Regions from separate parts of the Coralliovum pocilloporae genome, predicted to be linked through region 1. Evidence: predicted binding sites of a transcription regulator. Region 1 holds the regulator's gene; each other region holds the start of a gene.
What was found. Region 1 encodes LexA, which represses DNA repair genes until DNA is damaged. Its sites were predicted from a motif close to TGTTCNNNNTGTGTTCNG; they were not measured.
Positions count from the first base shown of each region.

Region 2: a site for LexA is predicted at 1,961-1,978, ahead of RA157_RS07455 (YifB family Mg chelatase-like AAA ATPase). Genes of this name have one in related genera too.
Region 3: a site for LexA is predicted at 1,560-1,577, ahead of ruvC (crossover junction endodeoxyribonuclease RuvC). Genes of this name have one in related genera too.

Region 1 is NZ_CP132542.1:3,460,598-3,466,916, reverse strand. It holds gene gltA (citrate synthase) at 1-163, opposite strand, end outside; gene gltX (glutamate--tRNA ligase) at 335-1,768, opposite strand; gene RA157_RS15675 (ComEC/Rec2 family competence protein) at 1,901-4,201, shown strand; gene lexA (transcriptional repressor LexA) at 4,289-5,011, opposite strand; gene RA157_RS15665 (WbqC family protein) at 5,220-5,909, shown strand; gene RA157_RS15660 (tetratricopeptide repeat protein) at 5,922-6,319, opposite strand, start outside.
Region 2 is NZ_CP132542.1:1,598,657-1,604,975, forward strand. It holds gene RA157_RS07450 (ATP-binding protein) at 1-269, opposite strand, end outside; gene RA157_RS07455 (YifB family Mg chelatase-like AAA ATPase) at 338-1,870, opposite strand; gene gshB (glutathione synthase) at 2,001-2,948, opposite strand; gene RA157_RS07465 (YraN family protein) at 3,012-3,395, opposite strand; gene rsmI (16S rRNA (cytidine(1402)-2'-O)-methyltransferase) at 3,385-4,293, opposite strand; gene RA157_RS07475 (penicillin-binding protein activator) at 4,415-5,740, shown strand; gene hemW (radical SAM family heme chaperone HemW) at 5,789-6,319, opposite strand, start outside.
Region 3 is NZ_CP132542.1:822,783-829,101, reverse strand. It holds gene RA157_RS03910 (TIGR00282 family metallophosphoesterase) at 1-574, shown strand, start outside; gene RA157_RS03905 (YebC/PmpR family DNA-binding transcriptional regulator) at 730-1,476, shown strand; gene ruvC (crossover junction endodeoxyribonuclease RuvC) at 1,608-2,135, shown strand; gene ruvA (Holliday junction branch migration protein RuvA) at 2,132-2,749, shown strand; gene ruvB (Holliday junction branch migration DNA helicase RuvB) at 2,783-3,826, shown strand; gene ybgC (tol-pal system-associated acyl-CoA thioesterase) at 3,823-4,272, shown strand; gene tolQ (protein TolQ) at 4,532-5,248, shown strand; gene tolR (protein TolR) at 5,251-5,709, shown strand; gene RA157_RS03870 (UCP034077 family protein) at 5,731-6,319, shown strand, end outside.

The sequences.
Region 1 (6,319 bases):
ATTCACAGGACGCCGTAGATGTGAAACCCGGGTCCAGAGTAAAATGGTCGGAATCACGATAGAATGGTGTGATGTCTACAATGCTGGGTCCAATGGTACCGTCACGAACGGGAAAATCCCAGGATTTATCACCGATCGTAAACTTTGCGGTCGTGTTGGTCATGCAACAAGCCCCTTTCTGGCAAAACGTACATGGTTCGGTTGGCAGGGTATTCTGCTGCCCGAGGCACGCTTTGAGTTGGAGGAAGTCCGTAGACTGCCTATCTGATTTGCCGGAAACCTGCAAGTTTGCCCCGCAGTTTCCCGATATGACTTTGGTATAGATGCCCTATGGTTAGCTTTCTGTTTCCGTTGATTGATCTTTAATGCGTGCAAGGCTTTCTTCACGTCCCAGGGTAACCAGAACATCAAAAATACCTGGTGAGGTGCCACGGCCGGTCAGGGCCGCACGCAGTGGCTGAGCAACCTTGCCGAGCTTCAGTTCAGCATCTTCCGCAAAGGCTTTGACTGCTGTTTCGGTTTCTTCCACTGTCCAATTTCCGACAGATTTCAGGCCTGGCAGAAGGCGGGACAATACGTCTCTTGCTTCGTCCGTCAGAATCTTGGCTGCTTTTTCATCCAGCGCGAGCGGCCTCTCCGACAGGATGAACCCGCAACCGTCGACCAGGTCGGGCAGGGTCTTGGCGCGTTCTTTCAGGCCAGGCATAGCCAGCAAGACCTGCTGACTGCGCGTGTCATTCAGCTTTGACAATATTTCAGAACCGGATTCGAGATGTGGCAGCAGCGCTTTCATTGCATCGAGAAGTGTCTGGTCATCCGTGGTCCGCATGTAATGACCATTGAGATTCTCGAGTTTGGCAAAATCAAAACGGGCTGCTGATTTGCCAATACCATCAAGGTCGAACCATTCAATGGCCTGTTCGGTGGAGAAAATCTCATCATCGCCATGGCTCCAGCCGAGGCGCGCCAGATAGTTTCTGAGCGCTTCCGGGAGATAGCCCATGTCGCGATAGGCTTCTACACCCAGGGCTCCGTGACGCTTGGAGAGCTTGGCACCATCCGGGCCATGGATAAGTGGAATATGTGACATAACAGGCACGTCCCAGCCCATGGCCTGATAGATGACAGTCTGGCGGGCCGCATTGGTCAGGTGGTCATCGCCACGGATGATGTGGGTAACGCCCATGTCGTGATCATCGACCACAACGGCATGCATATAGGTTGGCGTTCCGTCTGAGCGGAGAATGATAAAATCATCCAGATCCTTGTTCGGGAAGGCAATGCGTCCCTGAACCTGATCGTCCACAACAGTTTCACCCTCTTCAGGAACCTTGATCCGGACCACCGGATCGACACCAGCCGGTGCTTCGTCCTGAGACCGGTTCCGCCAGCGTCCGTCATAACGGGGCGGGCGACCTTCAGCGCGTGCGGTCTCACGCATTTCGGTCAGCTCTTCCTGTGTGCAATAGCAGTAATAGGCCTTGCCTGCTTCAACCAGTTGCCGGGCAACTTCCTGGTGGCGTTCAACACCGGCAAACTGAGAGACTGCATCGCCATCCCAATCGAGGCCCAACCAGACAAGCCCTTCCTTGATGGCATCAATAGCGGCGTCTGTTGACCGCTCGCGATCCGTATCCTCGATGCGCAGCAGCATCTTGCCGCCCTGGCTTTTGGCGTAGAGCCAGTTGAACAGGGCCGTCCGGGCACCACCGATGTGGAGGAAGCCGGTTGGTGATGGAGCAAAGCGTGTGACAACGGTCTTTGACATAGTTTCTACCAGACTGGGAAGGCGGGGTCTTCACACGTCCTTGTTGCGAAGACAGCCTGATTGATGTTTGCTGAGAGGTGTAACACAGAACACGTTTCAGGCAAGTGTTGCGCCGCAAAAAGAGGGTGGTTCTTGGCCGAAATCAGGGAGAACAAGACAGGGAAAGATGAGGAAGAGGCGCGGTCTGATCATCACGCCACTGACCGATCCTATCTGTTTGAAACCCCGGATGTCCGAACGACCTTTGGCGAAACTCTGCGGTATTTTTCCACCCGGCTTGCTGACGAGTTTCGTGGAGACCTTGAACGGGGGCGCCTGTTTCTGTGGACGCCGTTTCTTATTGGTACCGGTATTCTGCTGTACTTCTCTGCCCCGCATGAACCCAATGCGATTGTTATCGGATGCCTCCTGGTTCTGGCTGTCTGTGCTTTAATCGGGGGAATCAACCGAACGGGTCTGGGGCGTTTTCTCCCTCTCTCAGGTCTGGTTTTTGTTGGCTTTGCCATAGCCACATTGCAGACTGCCCGTATTGGAACAGAGTTCATAGACAGGGAACGCTCTGTCACCGTGACAGGGTTTGTTGAATGGGCTGAGTTCCGGCCTGTCGGGCAGCGGTTCCTGCTGCGTGTTGATCCATCACAGTCATCTCCAGGGCTTCCCGCGCGCGTTCAGGTTTCAGCCCGATCCGTTGATCAGGGGATGCTGATGTCAGGAACCGTGATCACAGGTCGGGCGCGCCTGTTGCCGCCATCCGGTCCGGCTATTCCCGGTGGCTATGATTTCAGACGCGCTGCGTTTTTCGATGGCAAAGGGGCTATCGGCTATTTCTACGGCAAACCTGATTTCGGTGAAAGTGACATGTCCTGGCCGCTCGCCAGTCATGTGCGGGCGACCCTTTCAGATATAAGGCAAAGTCTGGCTCTGCGTATTATGGAGAGCCTGCCGGGCAGGAACGGCGCGCTTGCTGTAGCGCTGGTTACAGGGGATAGAGGGCTGATACCCAACGACACTGTAGAAGCCCTGCGTGCCTCTGGCCTTGCGCATGTCCTGGCTATTTCCGGAATGCATATGGCGATTGTTGCTGGAGCTGTCTACTGGCTCTTGCGTGCCATATTCGCGGCGTTTCCATATCTCGCTCTCCATCATCCGATCAGGAAGTGGGCGGCTACGGGAGCTCTTCTGTCTGCCGTGATTTATCTTGCCTTGTCCGGGGCCGGTGTGGCGACACAGCGGGCCTTTATCATGACAGCTATATTTCTGACAGCCGTCTTGTTTGATCGAAGCGCCCTGACGCTCAGAAACCTCGCTTTGGCAGCGCTATGTGTGCTTCTGATCGCGCCGGAGAGCCTTCTGTCCCCAGGATTTCAGATGTCTTTCGCCGCTGCGGCCAGTCTGATTGCAGTGTTTGAGCGATTGACCTGGTCAAGAGATAGTAACGGACACGCAAGCCTGGTGATGGAGCAGCCCGGACGATTTGCAGCTGCCTTGAGGACCCTTATCCGCTGGTTCGGTGCTCTGATCCTGTCTTCCCTTGTTGCCGGCCTGGCAACGGGTATCTTTGCAGCCTATCATTTCAACCGCGTGGCGGAGTTTGGTCTGATTGCCAACAGCCTGGCGATGCCTGTTGTCACCTTCATCTTGATGCCGGTTCTTCTGCTGGGTGTTCTGCTGATCCCGTTTGGGTATGACAGTCTCGCGTTTTCTGTGGTCGGATGGTCGCTTGATGCTGTGGTCGGGATTGCGAATTGGGTTGATCAACTCAGCGATTTCGGCGGGATTGGTCAGTTTCCTGCAGCAACGCCTGTTCTGGCTGGATTGGGGCTTGGCTGGTTGTGCATCTGGTCAAACCGCTGGCGATGGCTCGGTTTTGCCGTTCTGTTGATAGCGGTTTCTATCAAGCCACTGCACAGACAGCCCGACATCCTGGTTGCTGAAAGCGGGGCGCAGGTGGTTTACCGTTTGTCATCGGGTCAATACCAACTCGTTCAAACCCGGCGCAACACATTCACAGCAGAACTTTGGGCTCAGGCTCTTGCGGACCCGGATCTGTTGTCATCAACCAAAAACGATTCTGATGCCTTAAGCTGTGATGATCAGGGTTGCGTTCTTCGCGCAGCGCATGTGCTCTCAGTCGCCAAGAGCCCTGAGGCAGCGCATTGGGATTGTCATTCTGCTGATATCGTCATCAGCCGTTTTCCTTTGCCCGAGACATGCAAGGCTGATTTGGCTATCGATGGTCAACGGTTGAGAGAGCAGGGTACATTGGCTGTCTATCTTTCCGAGGTTATTGAGAACCCGACAGCCAACATCAATCAGGGGAATTCACGAAACGACTTTTACGTTGTGCCTGCCGCCTCAAATCATAACCGCCCCTGGTCCCGTAACAGACAGAAAGCTGCGTCCAGTCAATTGGGTCAGAGCAAATTGCGCTGAATGGGATCCAGACCACAGGCTCAACACCTTTGCTGGAGCGGTCTTTTCGCCAAACCGGCTTCCACTTTGGCGCATCACGCTTTCGGTTCAATACTGGCGAACGAGCCCGACCAGACGGCCTTGCACCTTTACACGGTCAGGTCCGAAAATTCGCGTCTCATAGGCCGGGTTTGCTGCTTCAAGTGCAATGGAAGCCCCTTTTTTGCGCAGGCGCTTCAGAGTGGCTTCTTCATCGTCCACAAGAGCAACGACAATATCGCCGGTATTCGCTGATTCTGTCTTGAAAATCAGAACTGTGTCGCCATCCAGAATGCCTGCCTCAATCATGGAGTCGCCCTTGACCTCAAGCGCGTAGTGATCGCCTGGTTTCGAGGACAGAAGCTCCGGAGGAACTGCGATGGTATGGGAATGGCTCTGAATGGCAGAGATTGGCGTCCCCGCTGCGATACGACCCATCACCGGGATTGAAACGGACTGCCCGGCATCATCGAACTGATCGTTGGTTGGCTTGGCTGGTGGTTTCTTGCCAAGAGAGCCTTCAATAACAGCCGGAGAGAACCCCTTCTGCCGTGGTGACGCCAGACTGGGGGATACGGATTCCGGTAACTTGATAACCTCAAGTGCTCGCGCCCGGTTTGGAAGCCGTCGCAGAAAGCCACGTTCCTCAAGCGCAGTGATAAGGCGATGAATGCCTGACTTGGACCTGAGATCAAGCGCGTCCTTCATCTCGTCAAAGGATGGCGGAATGCCCGTTTCTTTCAAACGCTCATGAATGAACAGCAAAAGTTCATATTGTTTCTGAGTGAGCATACCACCCTCCGGACCGATTTCTGATCGAATCAATGCGTACAAAACGCGAACATAGAATACATATTCTGGTTATGTTCTTCAAGAGAGGTTAACGTCACGGCAAATTTGATGTGTGGTTTTCGATATGGTTTGCTCTATTTTCGATAATATTGGCGGAGAGAGTCGCGCCCTCGACTTGTAAGCTACCCTGAGTTTTTACCGGACAGTCATGAAAAAAGTTGCGATCCTTCAGTCCAATTATATTCCCTGGAAAGGGTATTTTGACATCATCCGACAGGTGGATCTGTTCATTTTTCATGATGATCTACGCTACACAAAAAATGACTGGCGGAACCGGAATCGCATTCAGACAGAGACAGGTAGTCGATGGGTTACGATTCCTTGCGGGACGGATCAAAACAGGCTGATTAATGAGGTGAGGGTAGACCAGGTGGACTGGCAGGCCCAGCACTATCGACTGTTGGAAGAGAACTATCGAGCTGCACCTTACTGGGATGTCTATTCTGACTTTGTCAAAGAGGTCTATTTGAAAAGAAAATGGCAGTTTCTTTCCGAGCTGAACCAGTTTCTGATCCGCCATATTGCTTCCGAGTTTCTTGGTGCGCAGACCGCATTTGATCAGTCTGAAAACTATAACCTGTCTCACCGTGGTGAAGCGCGCGTGCTGGAACTTCTCACGAAAGCCGGAGCCACCCGTTATCTCAGCGGTCCGGCCGGGCGAAATTACCTGCAGGAAAACAGCTTTGATGATTGCGGTATCATGCTCGAATATATGGATTATTCATCTTATCGCCCCTACAGGCAATGCCACGAGCCATTCGATCATGCCGTTACGATACTGGATCTGCTCTTTAATACTGGACCGGATGCGCTGGACTATATGTTGCCGTGTGACTGATCGGGTGTGATGTCAGGTTTCACCTGCATGACTGCGCAGAGCCTCAAGCTCGTCTCGTAAGGCGGTTTCAATCTGACGGGCTGCCCCAACATAATCGCAGGTTTCCTCAGCAATGGACAATGCTCTTATGCGAGCCTCGGCCAGTAATTCGGTATTGGCCAGCTCGACGGCTTTTGAAACATATTCCTCGTCTGTTTCAGCAGAAAGAGACGGATCCCGCATGTCTGCCAGCAGGCCCAATGTCTGATCTCCGAAACCGGCACGCCAGATAACCGGAACTGATCTAATCTGGCACTCAAGACACGATACGCCGCCAGGAAAGGGATCGCTGTCCAGGAAGACGTCAATTGCCTGAGCAATGACCTGTCCAGGCACAAACGAATTTATAAAATGGATGCGCGAACGGACCG
Region 2 (6,319 bases), 1.9 Mb from region 1:
GGGGTGCCAAGCAGAAGGCCAAGGCAGAGGCTGCCAAAAGCTGAGGGCACGAGGGCAAACCCGTAATGACCCAGCAGGACAAACAGAAGTGCAATCCCCAGATTGGCAAGTCCGGCGCATAGCAGAACAACGGCACGCGTCTGCCGGGATGGATAAGATGTCTTGCGGCGGCGTAATGTCTTTGAGGCAGGCCGCGCGAAGACAGGCGGCGGCGATGGCCGCTCTGCTGAATCCGGTCCTGTTCCCTTATGTATCAGCCGCTCTCTCAACGGTCTCTCCGCTCTTGATCGGGCGGATCATGACATGAGATGTTTAAGACCGGCTGAACAAGAACAGTCTAAAATGCCTTTGTACCGGTGTTTTCAAGAGCGCGGTAACTGAGAGATTCAGCCAGATGCAGGCGATTGACCCCGGGATCTCCATCAAGATCGGCAATACTGCGCGCAACCTTGAGAACCCGATGATAACCGCGGGCGGAAAGCTGCATCTTGTCTGCGGCCTCCTGAAGGAGGTCTGCGGCGGCCTGATCCAGGTTGATCACATCCTCAATACGGGCGGGCGGGCATTGAGCATTTGTCCGGCAATCCGGGATGCCAAGCGCCTCAAATCGTGCTTTTTGGCGGTCACGTGCCGCAGCAACCCTGTCTGCAACAGTTGCAGACTGTTCCGCTTTCTCAGAGCGGACCAGGTCGCTGGCAGTCACGGCGGGGACTTCAATACGAATGTCAATCCTGTCCATGAACGGGCCGGACACACGAGCCTGATAATCTGATGCACAGCGTGGCCCCCGCTTGCAGCTGTGCCCGGGTTCTCCGGCATACCCGCAACGGCAGGGATTCATCGCAGCAACGAGCTGAACACGCGCCGGATAGGTAACCCTGTAATTGGCTCGCGCAATGCTGGTTTCGCCTGTTTCCAGTGGCTGGCGCAGAGAATCCAGGACCTGAGGGGTGAATTCCGGTAACTCGTCGAGAAACAGGACCCCATTGTGGGCCAGTGAGATTTCCCCGGGCCTGGTGCGCAGGCCACCGCCCACAAGAGCCGCCATCGAGGCCGAATGATGCGGTGCCCGGAAGGGGCGTCTGTCGGTCAGTTGCCCATCAGACAGGGTGCCGGCAATCGATTGCACCATGGAAACGTCCAGCAGTTCCTTTGGTGAGAGTGGCGGCAGAATGGACGGCAGGCGGCTGGCCAGCATGGATTTACCCGAACCGGGAGGACCGACCATCAGCAGGTTATGGCCACCGGCGGCGGCTATTTCCAAAGCCCGCTTTGCCATCTGCTGGCCCTTGATATCAGCCAGATCCGGCAGGTCAGTGGCCGGTTTGTGCATCCGGGCCTCTGGTCGCGACAGGATTTGCGTGCCCTTGAAATGATTGGCCAGCCCAATGAGGCTGACGGGGGCGAGAATGGTCACATCTTCCCCGGCCCAGGCAGCTTCCGGGCCGGAACGGGCCGGGCATATGAGGCCAAGTCCGGAACCCGATGCCGCCATGGCTGCAGGCAGGACACCGGCGACTGGCGCGACCGTGCCATCAAGCGCCAGTTCACCCAGCACCATGTAGTCCTGAAGCTGGTCGGCAGGCAATGCGCCCATGGCAGCCATTAGGCCGAGAGCGATTGGCAGGTCGTAGTGACTGCCTTCTTTTGGCAGATCCGCAGGAGCAAGGTTGATGGTGATGCGCTTTGCCGGAAGAGCCAGACCTGAGGCAACAAGTGCCGCGCGCACCCGTTCCCTGCTTTCACCTACGGCCTTGTCCGGCAGCCCGACAATGGTAAAGGCGTGAGCGCCTGGCCCGATCTGAACCTGAACATCAACCGGGACCGCATCGACCCCTTGAAAAGCAACTGTCTTGATACGCGAAACCATAGATTCAACCCCAAACAGAACGGGTTTCTGAAGCTATGGCAGAATACTCCCGATCAGAATGCAACCGTATTACAACCTAATCGGGAAATCAAGAACATAAAGAGAACGAATTTGCGTGAAGTGCCTGAACTCAGAGAGCGGCGCGCTTCTCCGCAACAACATCCCAGATCATACCGGCAATGTCAGGCCCGCCCAGTTTCTGCACAGCCCGGATGCCTGTGGGGGATGTCACGTTGATTTCGGTCAGATATCCACCAATCACATCGATGCCGACGAAAATCAGGCCTCTTTCCTTGAGGGCCGGACCAATCCGGGCACAGATTTCACGCTCCCGGTCTGTGAGTTCCGTTTCCGTTGCAGCACCGCCCTGAACCATATTGGATCGCAGATCATCTGCAGCCGGAATCCGGTTCACGGCCCCGGCAAAAACGCCGTCTACAAGAATGATGCGTTTGTCACCGGCGCTCACCTCGGGGCGGAACTGCTGAATGACCCATGGCTCCCTGAAGGTTTCGGAAAACAGCCCATGAAGGGAGCCGAAATTCTGGTCATCCTTGCGCAGCCGGAACACGGCTGCACCGCCATTGCCGTAAAGCGGCTTGACGACGATATCGCCATATTCATCCCGGAATGCCCGGATTTCAGCCTCATCCCGCGTCACCAGTGTCGGTGGCATCAGGTCCGGGAATTCCATCACAAACACCTTTTCAGGCGCGTTGCGCACTTCTGCCGGATCATTCACCACAAGGGTCTGCGGGTGAATGCGTTCAAGCAGATGGGTGGTGGTGATATAGGCCATATCAAAGGGTGGGTCCTGACGCAGCAGCACCACATCGAAGTCTGTCAGGTCGCGGCGCTCAGCTTCACCGAGAGAAAAATGAGCCCCTTCAACATCCTGCACCCGCAAAGGCTCGACGGCTGCGCTGACCGTATTGCCACGCATGGCCAGTCTGTCGGGCGTATAGTGATAGAGTTCCATGCCTCTGGCCTGAGCCTCAAGAAGCAGGGCGAATGTGGAATCGCCTCCGATTTTCACGGTTTCGATATGGTCCATCTGGGCGGCGACTTTAAGCGGCATGACATTGATCCGTTCAAGCTGAAACTGCCGGGAATGTGTGGTGAAGCGGTTCGAGAATCAAGCTCAAAACCCGCTTTCGTCATAGGCGGCCATCAGATGGGTCGGAAATTGCCCCGGCGTGATGGCCACAATATCGAAGCGGATGTCCAGATCAGGCATGGTCTGATGGCGGGAAAGCCAGTAATGGCTGGCCTGAATGATCCGCTTTCGGTTTTGGGGATGAACGGCAAGAACGGCTTCATCCACACTGTTGCGTGCCTTGACTTCTACCATGGCAATGACACGGCCGCGCCGGGCGATCAGATCCACTTCTCCCATCGGAGTTTTATAGCGGCGGGCGAGGATCCGGTAGCCTTTCAGCATCAGATAGAGCGCGGCAATCCATTCCGCACGGCGACCGCGCCGTTCAGCGGCTTTCCTGTCAGTCCGGCTGGGTTTATGGCGCATCTGATGCCGCTTTGGACAGCTCCAGGGCGCGCTGGTAGACCATGCGTTTTTGCAGCCCGGTCAGAGCGACGGCTTCAGTAACGGCATCCTTCAGGCGATGTTCCGACAGCAGATCCGTGAGGAGGGCATCAAGATCCTGAGCGCCTGTCTCCTTTGGTGTGTCCGGAGCGACCATCACCACGATCTCTCCTTTGGGCGGACTGTCTTTGACAGAGGTCGCGAGGTTTTCGAGCGTGTCGTGACGAAATTCCTCAAATCGCTTGGTCAGCTCGCGCGCTAATGTGGCTGTTCGCTGCGGGCCGAGGCAGGCGCACATGTCATCAAGACTGGCCACAATACGGCTTGGAGCTTCGTAGAACACCAGCGTTGCCTGAATGGCAGCGAGGTCCGACAGCTGTTTGCGACGGGCTGCAGACTTGTTCGGCAGAAAGCCGCTGAAAAGAAACCGGTCCGTTGGCAGTCCGGCCGCACAAAGGGCTGTGGTCAGGGCGGATGGTCCGGGAATGGGTACCACCACATGTCCTGCATCGAGGCAGGTTGTGACCAGACGATAGCCTGGGTCAGAAATCAACGGCGTTCCCGCGTCGCTGATAAGAGCCACGCATTTGCCATCTGCAAGAGCTGTGGTGATCACGGGTGTCTGCCGTTCTGCATTGTGCTCGTGATAGGCAATCAGCCTGGCTGAAATGCCGAAATGGTTCAAAAGCGTGCGGCTGACCCGGGTATCCTCACAGGCAATCAGGTCGGCTGCCGCCAATGTTTCCAGAGCTCTGACGGTGATGTCCCGGAGATTGCCGATCGGGGTCGCAACAATATAGAGGCCGGGCTCAAGACGGGGCGCATCATGCCGATACCGTCCAATACTGAACCCGCTGTTACCGTGTTCCGATTCGCTCATTCTGTGGACGATCCCCCTGATTGGCAGGCAGAGTTGAGTGGTTTTACCGTGTCAAAGCCGCAACAGACGGCTGATTTAGGTACAATCCGCATGAAAAATGCCCGTTGGGCAAGAGCTTTCTTTGACACCTCTCCTCTCCACCGTCACAATTGCGGCACATGATGCGGAAAAACCTGATGAGGAGGCCATCGTGTCGGTTGACACCTTTGCCAATAAGAAACGCGGAATAGCCGGCCTGTTTTCGCGCCGGACCGCTGCTGCTGTGACCATCGCAGCCGCTGGCCTTCTGGCTGCCTGCCAGCAATCAATCAATTTCGGTGGCACGCCACCTCCAGGCGGTGTTCAGACACCCACCCTGCAGACCAATGCTCCGCCACAGGGAGAACTGCTGGGTGCAGGATCTGTTCGTGTTGCATTGCTGGCGCCTCTCTCGGCCAATGGCAATACCGGTCGTCTGGCCCAGACCTTGCGGAATGCGGCGGAACTGGCTCTGAATGATTTTCAGGGCGCTGATATTCATGTGGTCGTCAAGGATACGGGCGGCAGACCGGATCAGGCCCGGATAGCGGCAGAGCAGGCCGTTGCTGAAGGGGCTGAACTGATTATCGGCCCGTTGATTTCTGCCAATGTGAAAGCCGTCGGCACTGTTGCCCGTCCGGCCAATGTGCCGGTTATTGCCTTTTCCACCGATGTGGGAGCGGCTGCGCGTGGCATCCATCTTCTGAGTTTCCTGCCACAGAATGATGTGCAGGCGATTGTCGGCTATGCCTCCTCGCAGGGACGTCGTTCCTATGCGGCGCTTATTCCGCAGACCAGCTACGGCACTGTTGTGGAAGCGGCCTTCCGACAGGAAGTGGCCCGACGCGGCGGGCGTATCGTCTCGATTGAACGCTATGCGGTGAATTCGTCCAGCAGCGATTTCTCTCACCTTCAGGAACCGGCCAACCGGATTGCACAGGTCGCGCCGCAGGTTGATGCGATCTTCCTGCCGGATGCCGGTGATATCGCACCATTCATGGCGCAGATCCTGTCAGCGGCCAAAGTGGATTTCCGCAAGGTGAAACTGCTTGGCACAGGACAATGGAACGACAAGCGGATTTTCAATGAATCCACGTTCCGCAAAGCCTGGTTCCCGGGCCCTGGAACGACCGGTTTCAAACGGTTCTCCGACCGTTATCAGGCTGCCTATAACAGCACGCCACCTCGTGTGGCATCCCTTGGATATGATGCGGTCATTCTGGCAGCCGGACTTGTTCGCGCGGCCGGGCCGGAGCGATTCTCCAATCGGGTGCTCACCAATGCTGATGGTTTCCTCGGCATTGACGGTGTCTTCCGCTTCCTGCAGGACGGGACCAACCAGCGTGGGCTCGCCATCTACGAAGTGACCAACGGTGGATCACGCGAGATCAACCCTGCACCGCGTAGCTTCCGAAATACGGGATTCTGATAAAGGACCGGTTGAAACAGAGTGCCGGAGCCTAAGGCTCCGGCTTTTTTATGCGGCAAGTTCTGCTGCAATGGCGTCCATAACAGGAAAACCGTCAGCTGTGAGGGAAAGGCGACGGTTGTCATCAACTGTAACCAGCCCGGTTTCCAGCAGGGTTTCCAGGCGGCTTTGATCGATCAGGCGTCCCCGTAACTGCTCATAGGGCGGAAGCGACAGACCTTCCTTCAGGCGCAGGCCCATAATCAGCATCTCATCAGCTTCTTCTTCAGGAACCAGCGGGCGGTCTTCAATGAAGCCATGTCCCTGTTCCATGACCAGCTTGAACCAGCTTTCCGGATGCCGTTCGGCAATTGTGGCATATCGGGCATTGGCACCGACCAGCCGCCCATGGGCACCGGCACCGATCCCTGCATATTCTCCATAGCGCCAGTAAAGCAGGTTATGCCGGGCTTCTGCGCCGGGACGGGCATGATTGGAAATTTCATAGGCCGGAAGGCCATGCGCGCGGGTCAATGCCTGGGTCAGGTCATAAAAATCAGCGGCAAGGTCATTATCCGGGACAACCAGTCGCCCGCGCTT
Region 3 (6,319 bases), 1.3 Mb from region 1:
GGCGAATTATCCGTCAGGCACACCGGGACGCGGGGCGACGCTTGTGCAATCCCGTAATGGTGCCAATGTCCTCGTCGTCAATGTGATGGGGCGCGTTTATATGGATGCGCTGGATGACCCCTTTCAGGCTGTTGAGCGCGAGCTTGATGCCTGTGGGCTTGGTGAGCAGGCAGATGTGATTGTCATTGATATGCATGCGGAAGCCACCAGTGAAAAACAGGCCATGGGACATTTCGTTGATGGTCGTGCGACCCTTGTCGTGGGAACCCATACTCATGTCCCGACCGCGGATCACCAGATCCTGCCTGGCGGGACTGCCTATCAGTCTGATGCGGGCATGTGTGGTGCCTATGATTCCGTTCTCGGGATGGACAAGGAAGAGCCGGTCAGCCGGTTTCTGCGCAAGATCCCGAGCAGTCGTTTCTCGCCTGCAAAGGGTGAGGCAAGCCTGAGCGGCCTCTGTGTAGATGTGGACCTGAGAACCGGTCTGGCAACCCGGGTCGAGCCTTTTCGTTCGGGCGGTGTGCTGTCCGAGGCCTTGCCGCATCACTGGGACGCGCAGCCGCCGGATTGATCATCTGCCGTTCAGAGAGAGCCGGGGCAGTGTTTCTGTTGTGCTCCCGGCTGGAAATTCCCGGTTACCCGGATTATAAGCCCTTTATGACATAACAGCCTGATGGTTGCCCCGAGATACGGTGTGGCTTCATCAGAAGATTAAGAGTGAGAGCCATGGCTGGACATTCCAAATTCAAAAATATCATGCACCGCAAGGGTGCTCAGGATGCGAAGCGCTCGAAACTGTTCTCCCGCCTGTCCAAGGAGATTACAGTTGCCGCCAAGATGGGCGGCCCAGACGCCGATTCAAACCCGCGCCTGCGCCTCGCCATCCAGAACGCCCGTGGCCAGTCGATGCCGAAGGACAATATCGAACGTGCCATCAAAAAGGCCGACGCCGGTGATGTGGAGACCTATGACGAGATCCGTTACGAGGGATATGGTCCGGGCGGCATTGCTGTGATCGTCGAAGCTCTGACGGATAATCGTAACCGTTCTGCCAGCAACATTCGCGCCTGTTTCTCCAAAAACGGCGGTGCACTTGGCGAAACCGGATCGGTATCCTTCATGTTCGACCGTGTTGGTGAGATTGTGTATCCGGCTTCTGCGGGTGACGCGGATTCCATGCTGGAAGCAGCCATTGATGCGGGCGCAGAAGATGTGCAGTCCGATGAGGAACAGCATGTCGTAACATGTGCCTTCGAAGATCTTGGTGAAGTTTCCAAAGCTCTTGGTGACGCGCTGGGCGAAGCTGAATCTGTTAACCCGATCTGGAAGCCACAGAACCTGACGCCGGTTGATGAAGAAAAGGCAGGGTCTCTGCTCAAGATGATTGATGCACTTGAAGATGATGACGATGTGCAGAATGTCTATGCAAACTTCGACATCTCCGACGAGATCATGGAGAAGCTCGCATCATAAGGTGCGGGTTTCATTCCGTAGCGATCAGAAGAGCGGTCTTGGCCGCTCTTTTTTTGTTGGATCGGATAAAGCTAGTGGCGGCTTGTTCAGTCTTTGTTCTTTCTTCACTCATTCCGTGCTAAAGATCCGTCATGAGTGGTGAAGCGATTCGGATACTGGGCATTGACCCTGGTTTGAGACGGACAGGCTGGGGGCTGATTGAGGCTCGTGGCAACCGGTTGAGTTTTGTTGATTCCGGTCTTGTGACTTCTGACGGCAAGGCGGAGTTGGCGCAGAGACTGCATGAGCTTCATGTGGGGATCACAGACATTCATCAGCAGTTTTTGCCGGATGAAGTTGCGGTGGAGCAGACCTTTGTGAACAAGGATGCGACGGCCACGCTGAAACTCGGACATGCCCGGGCCATGGCCCTGCTTGTACCGGTGCAGCAGGGGCTTCCTGTTGCTGAATATGCGCCGAACGCGGTGAAAAAAGCTGTGGTGGGTGTAGGGCACGCGGACAAAACGCAGGTCAAGACCATGGTCAAGATGCTGATGCCCAAGGCGCGTTTTGACAGCGATGATGCGGCCGATGCTCTGGCCATTGCGATCTGTCATGCGCATCATCGGCAATCGGCGGTCGGGCGATTGAAGACACTTCGGGCAGCAGGTGGTGCATGATTGGCAAATTGAAGGGCATTATCGATTCGTATGGTGATGACTGGGTCATCCTTGATGTGCAGGGTGTCGGTTATCAGGTTTTCTGTTCATCACGGACCTTGCAGTCCCTGCCTCAGGCGGGAGAAGCATCTGTTCTGGCGATCGAAACCCATGTGCGCGAGACCGAAATCAAGCTGTTTGGCTTCTCGTCCGATCTGGAGCGGGAATGGTTCCGTCTGCTGATGACTGTGCAGGGCGTGGGGGCCAAGGTGGCGCTGGCTGTTCTCAGTACCCTGAAGGCAAGCGATCTGGCCAACGCCATTGCCCTTCAGGACAAGGCGATGGTGGCGCGGACACCGGGCGTTGGCCCGAAAGTGGCTCAGCGTATCATTGCAGAATTGCGCGACAAGGCACCGGCCTTTGGAACCGTGGACCCTGCGGTTGTTGAGTTACAGGACAAGATGTCCACCGATGTTGCGGCCCGACCTGTTGCCGATGCCGTATCAGCCTTGTGTAATCTCGGCTATAGTCAGCCGCAGGCCAGCGCGGCAGTGGCGGCAGCCATGCGCGATGCCGGAGACGACGCAGGAACGGAGACCCTGATCCGTCTTGGTCTGAAAGAGCTGTCGAAATGAAGTCTGTCTGTTCAACGGTCAAGTCTGTGAGCCATGTCTGAAGATCGCCTTGTTACCCCTCAGACTCACCATGATGATATTGGTGATCCCACGTTGCGCCCGCAGGCTCTTTCCGAGTTTGTTGGTCAGGCGCAGGCTCGTGAGAATCTCCATATTTTCATCGAGTCCGCCAAGTCCCGTACCGAGGCGCTGGATCACGTGCTGTTTGTTGGACCTCCCGGCCTTGGCAAGACCACTCTTGCTCAGATCATGGCACGGGAACTCGGGGTCAATTTTCGTGCCACATCCGGGCCGGTCATCGCCAAGGCGGGTGATCTTGCAGCACTCCTGACCAACCTGGAAGAGCGTGATGTGTTGTTCATCGATGAAATTCACCGCCTCAATCCAGCCGTTGAGGAAGTGCTCTATCCGGCGATGGAGGATTATCAGCTCGACCTTATTATTGGTGAGGGACCTGCTGCGCGGTCCGTACGCATCGATCTCTCGCGGTTTACCCTGATTGGTGCAACGACCCGTATCGGACTTCTCACCACGCCTTTGAGAGATCGTTTCGGTATTCCTGTCAGGTTAAACTTCTATACGGTTGATGAACTGAAACTGATCGTCAATCGCGGTGCCCGATTGCTTGGCATGGGCATGACGGATGACGGTGCAGAGGAGATCGCGCGTCGGTCTCGAGGGACACCGCGTATTGCCGGTCGTCTTCTGCGCCGGGTGCGTGATTTTGCGACCGTTGCCGGCAAAGCAGCCATTGACGCGGATATTGCAGACCAGGCGCTGAGGCGGCTTGATGTGGATAATCGCGGCCTTGATGCGCTGGACAGGCGATATCTGGATTGTATCGCGCTTAGTTTTGGTGGCGGGCCTGTGGGGATTGAAACCATTGCTGCAGCCCTGTCTGAACCACGGGATGCGATTGAGGAAATTGTTGAGCCCTATCTGATTCAGCAGGGTTTCGTGCAGCGAACCCCGCGCGGGCGGTTGCTGACCCCCCAGGCCTTTGACCATCTGGGGATGGCTGCACCCAAGGGGCAGGTTCAGCAGATGGGCCTGTTTGCAGAAGGGGATGAAGGGTGACCGACTGGCCTGACCTCTCCGGGCGGCTGGTAGATGGTACCCATATGCTGCCGGTCCGGGTCTATTACGAGGACACGGATTTTACCGGCGTTGTCTATCATGCAAACTATCTGAAGTTTATTGAACGTGGCCGGACAGATTTTCTCCGTCTTCTGGGGGTACATCATTCTGAACTGGCAGATGGCAAGACAGGTGAAGCACTGGGCTTTGCTGTTCAGTCCATCAACGTGACCTATCGCCGACCGGCCCGGATTGATGATGTCGTTGAGGTGCGGACTGCGACGCGTTCTGTGACCGGTGCCCGTATCGTTCTAGACCAGAGGGTTTTTCTGGGTGATACAGAGCTGGTCAGTGCCGATGTCACCATCGTGGTGATCACTCTCGATGGTCGCCTCCGGCGGCTGCCTGACTTCATGCGCTCGGCGTTTGAGCGATCAATTCTTTGAAACTGGGGCCCAAAGCGGCGACTCCAGCCCGTTTGGTAACCGTGTGTTAACCATAAAGGCGCTTCTTGGAATAATCTGACAATTCCATTGTTGCGGGATGATTATCCAAGTTTTGACAAAATTCTTCGTCACATCAGTCCGGTCGGTGGTTCTGGCCGGGCCGGACAGCTTTATGCTGCATGCAGAACTGCTGCTGACCAGAATGGCGGATTACTTTCCCGAAACATATACCCTGAGGACTGAGTGAGGTTCCGGTTTTATGACGACACCTGCTGATATTGCAACGTCTGCCCTTGGTGCCACGACGGGTGGGTTTTCCTTCCTCGACCTGTTTCTGCAGGCCCATCTGGTGGTCAAGCTCGTGATGATTGGCTTGGTTGTGGCATCGATCTGGTCCTGGGGGATCATCTTTGACAAGGTCATTCTATACGCCCGAACCAAGCGACAGATGGACCGCTTTGAGAGGGTGTTCTGGTCGGGGCAATCGCTTGAAGACCTCTATCAGTCTCTGTCCAGTCGTCCCAATTCATCCCAGGCAGCTCTGTTTGTGGCTGCCATGCGTGAATGGAAACGCAGTTTTGAAAGTGGTGCTCGTGGTGTGGGTGGCCTGTCCTACCGGATTGAGAAGGTGCTCGACCTGACCATTGCCCGGGAAACCGACAAGCTGGAACGTCGCTTGCTGTTTCTGGCATCGGTCGGCTCGGCGGCCCCTTTCGTCGGCCTGTTTGGAACGGTCTGGGGCATCATGACCAGTTTTCAGGCTATCGCTGCGTCCAAGAATACCAATCTGGCGGTGGTTGCGCCGGGGATCGCCGAGGCGCTTTTTGCAACAGCGATGGGGCTTTTGGCCGCTATTCCGGCGGTTATAGCGTATAACAAATTTTCCAGTGAAGTTTCCAAGTTGAGCGGACGGCTTGAGGGCTTTGCGGATGAGTTCTACGCCATCCTCTCCCGCCAGCTTGACGAGAAGCAGTAACGATGGGTGCGGCGCTTCAAGGACCATCAGGTGGCGGGCACGGGCGCGGTCGTCGCAGACGGAGGCGGCATGGTCAGCTCAACAGTGAGATCAATGTGACACCCTTTGTGGATGTCATGCTCGTTCTGCTTATCGTTTTCATGATTTCCGCACCGCTTCTGACGGTGGGCGTGCCCATAGAATTGCCTGAAAGTCAGGCTAAACCACTTGAATCGAAAACAGAGCCCATAACCATATCCGTTGATGCAGAGGGCAAGATCTATCTTCAGGATGCGGAAGTCGAACGCGAGGAACTGGTACCACGCCTCCTGGCAATCGCCAAGAACGGGTACAATGAGCGGGTCTTTGTGCGCGGCGACCGGACAACGGATTACGGATCAGTCATGCGGGTTATGGGTCTGATGAATTCGGCCGGTTTTCGGTCAATTGGTCTTGTGACCCTGGAAGAGCTGGAGCAGTAAGCGATGCGGGCGGGTGTTGCCATGTCTTTGTTCGGGCATACCGGCATCCTGTTATGGGGGCTGGTCAGCCTGCCGTCTGTCGCACCGCTCGAAGCGCCGCCCATTGATGTTCTGCCGGTGGAGCTTGTACCCATCGAAGATGTGGAGAAGACCCTGAAGGGTGACAAACGGGGCAAGGTGAAAGAGGTCATTCAGAAAAAGAAGAGTGACGTCGAGGCCAAGCCAACCCGTAAAACATCAGACAAGGCCAAGACTGTTCACAAGGCAACGCCCAAGCCGACACCGGAAAAAGTAGCTGCCCTGCCTCCCAAGCCAAAGGCTGCACTGGAACCGCCGAAACAGGAAAAGGTCAAAGAGCCTGAACCCGCTCCGACACCGAAAGCCGAGCCAAAGCCTGTAGAGCCTGCGCCGAAGGTTGAAGAAACCAAGGCAGAACCGGAAAGCAATCTGCCGAAAACGGTTTCTGCGCCGCAAAGGCGACCAAAGCCACCGAAAAAAGTGGCGAAGAAGAAGCCAAAAAAGAAGCAGGAACAGTTTGACCCCAATGATATCGCAGCCCTGCTGAACAAGCAGGACAGCGCGTCAGGCGGCTCAACCACCGGGCAGGATG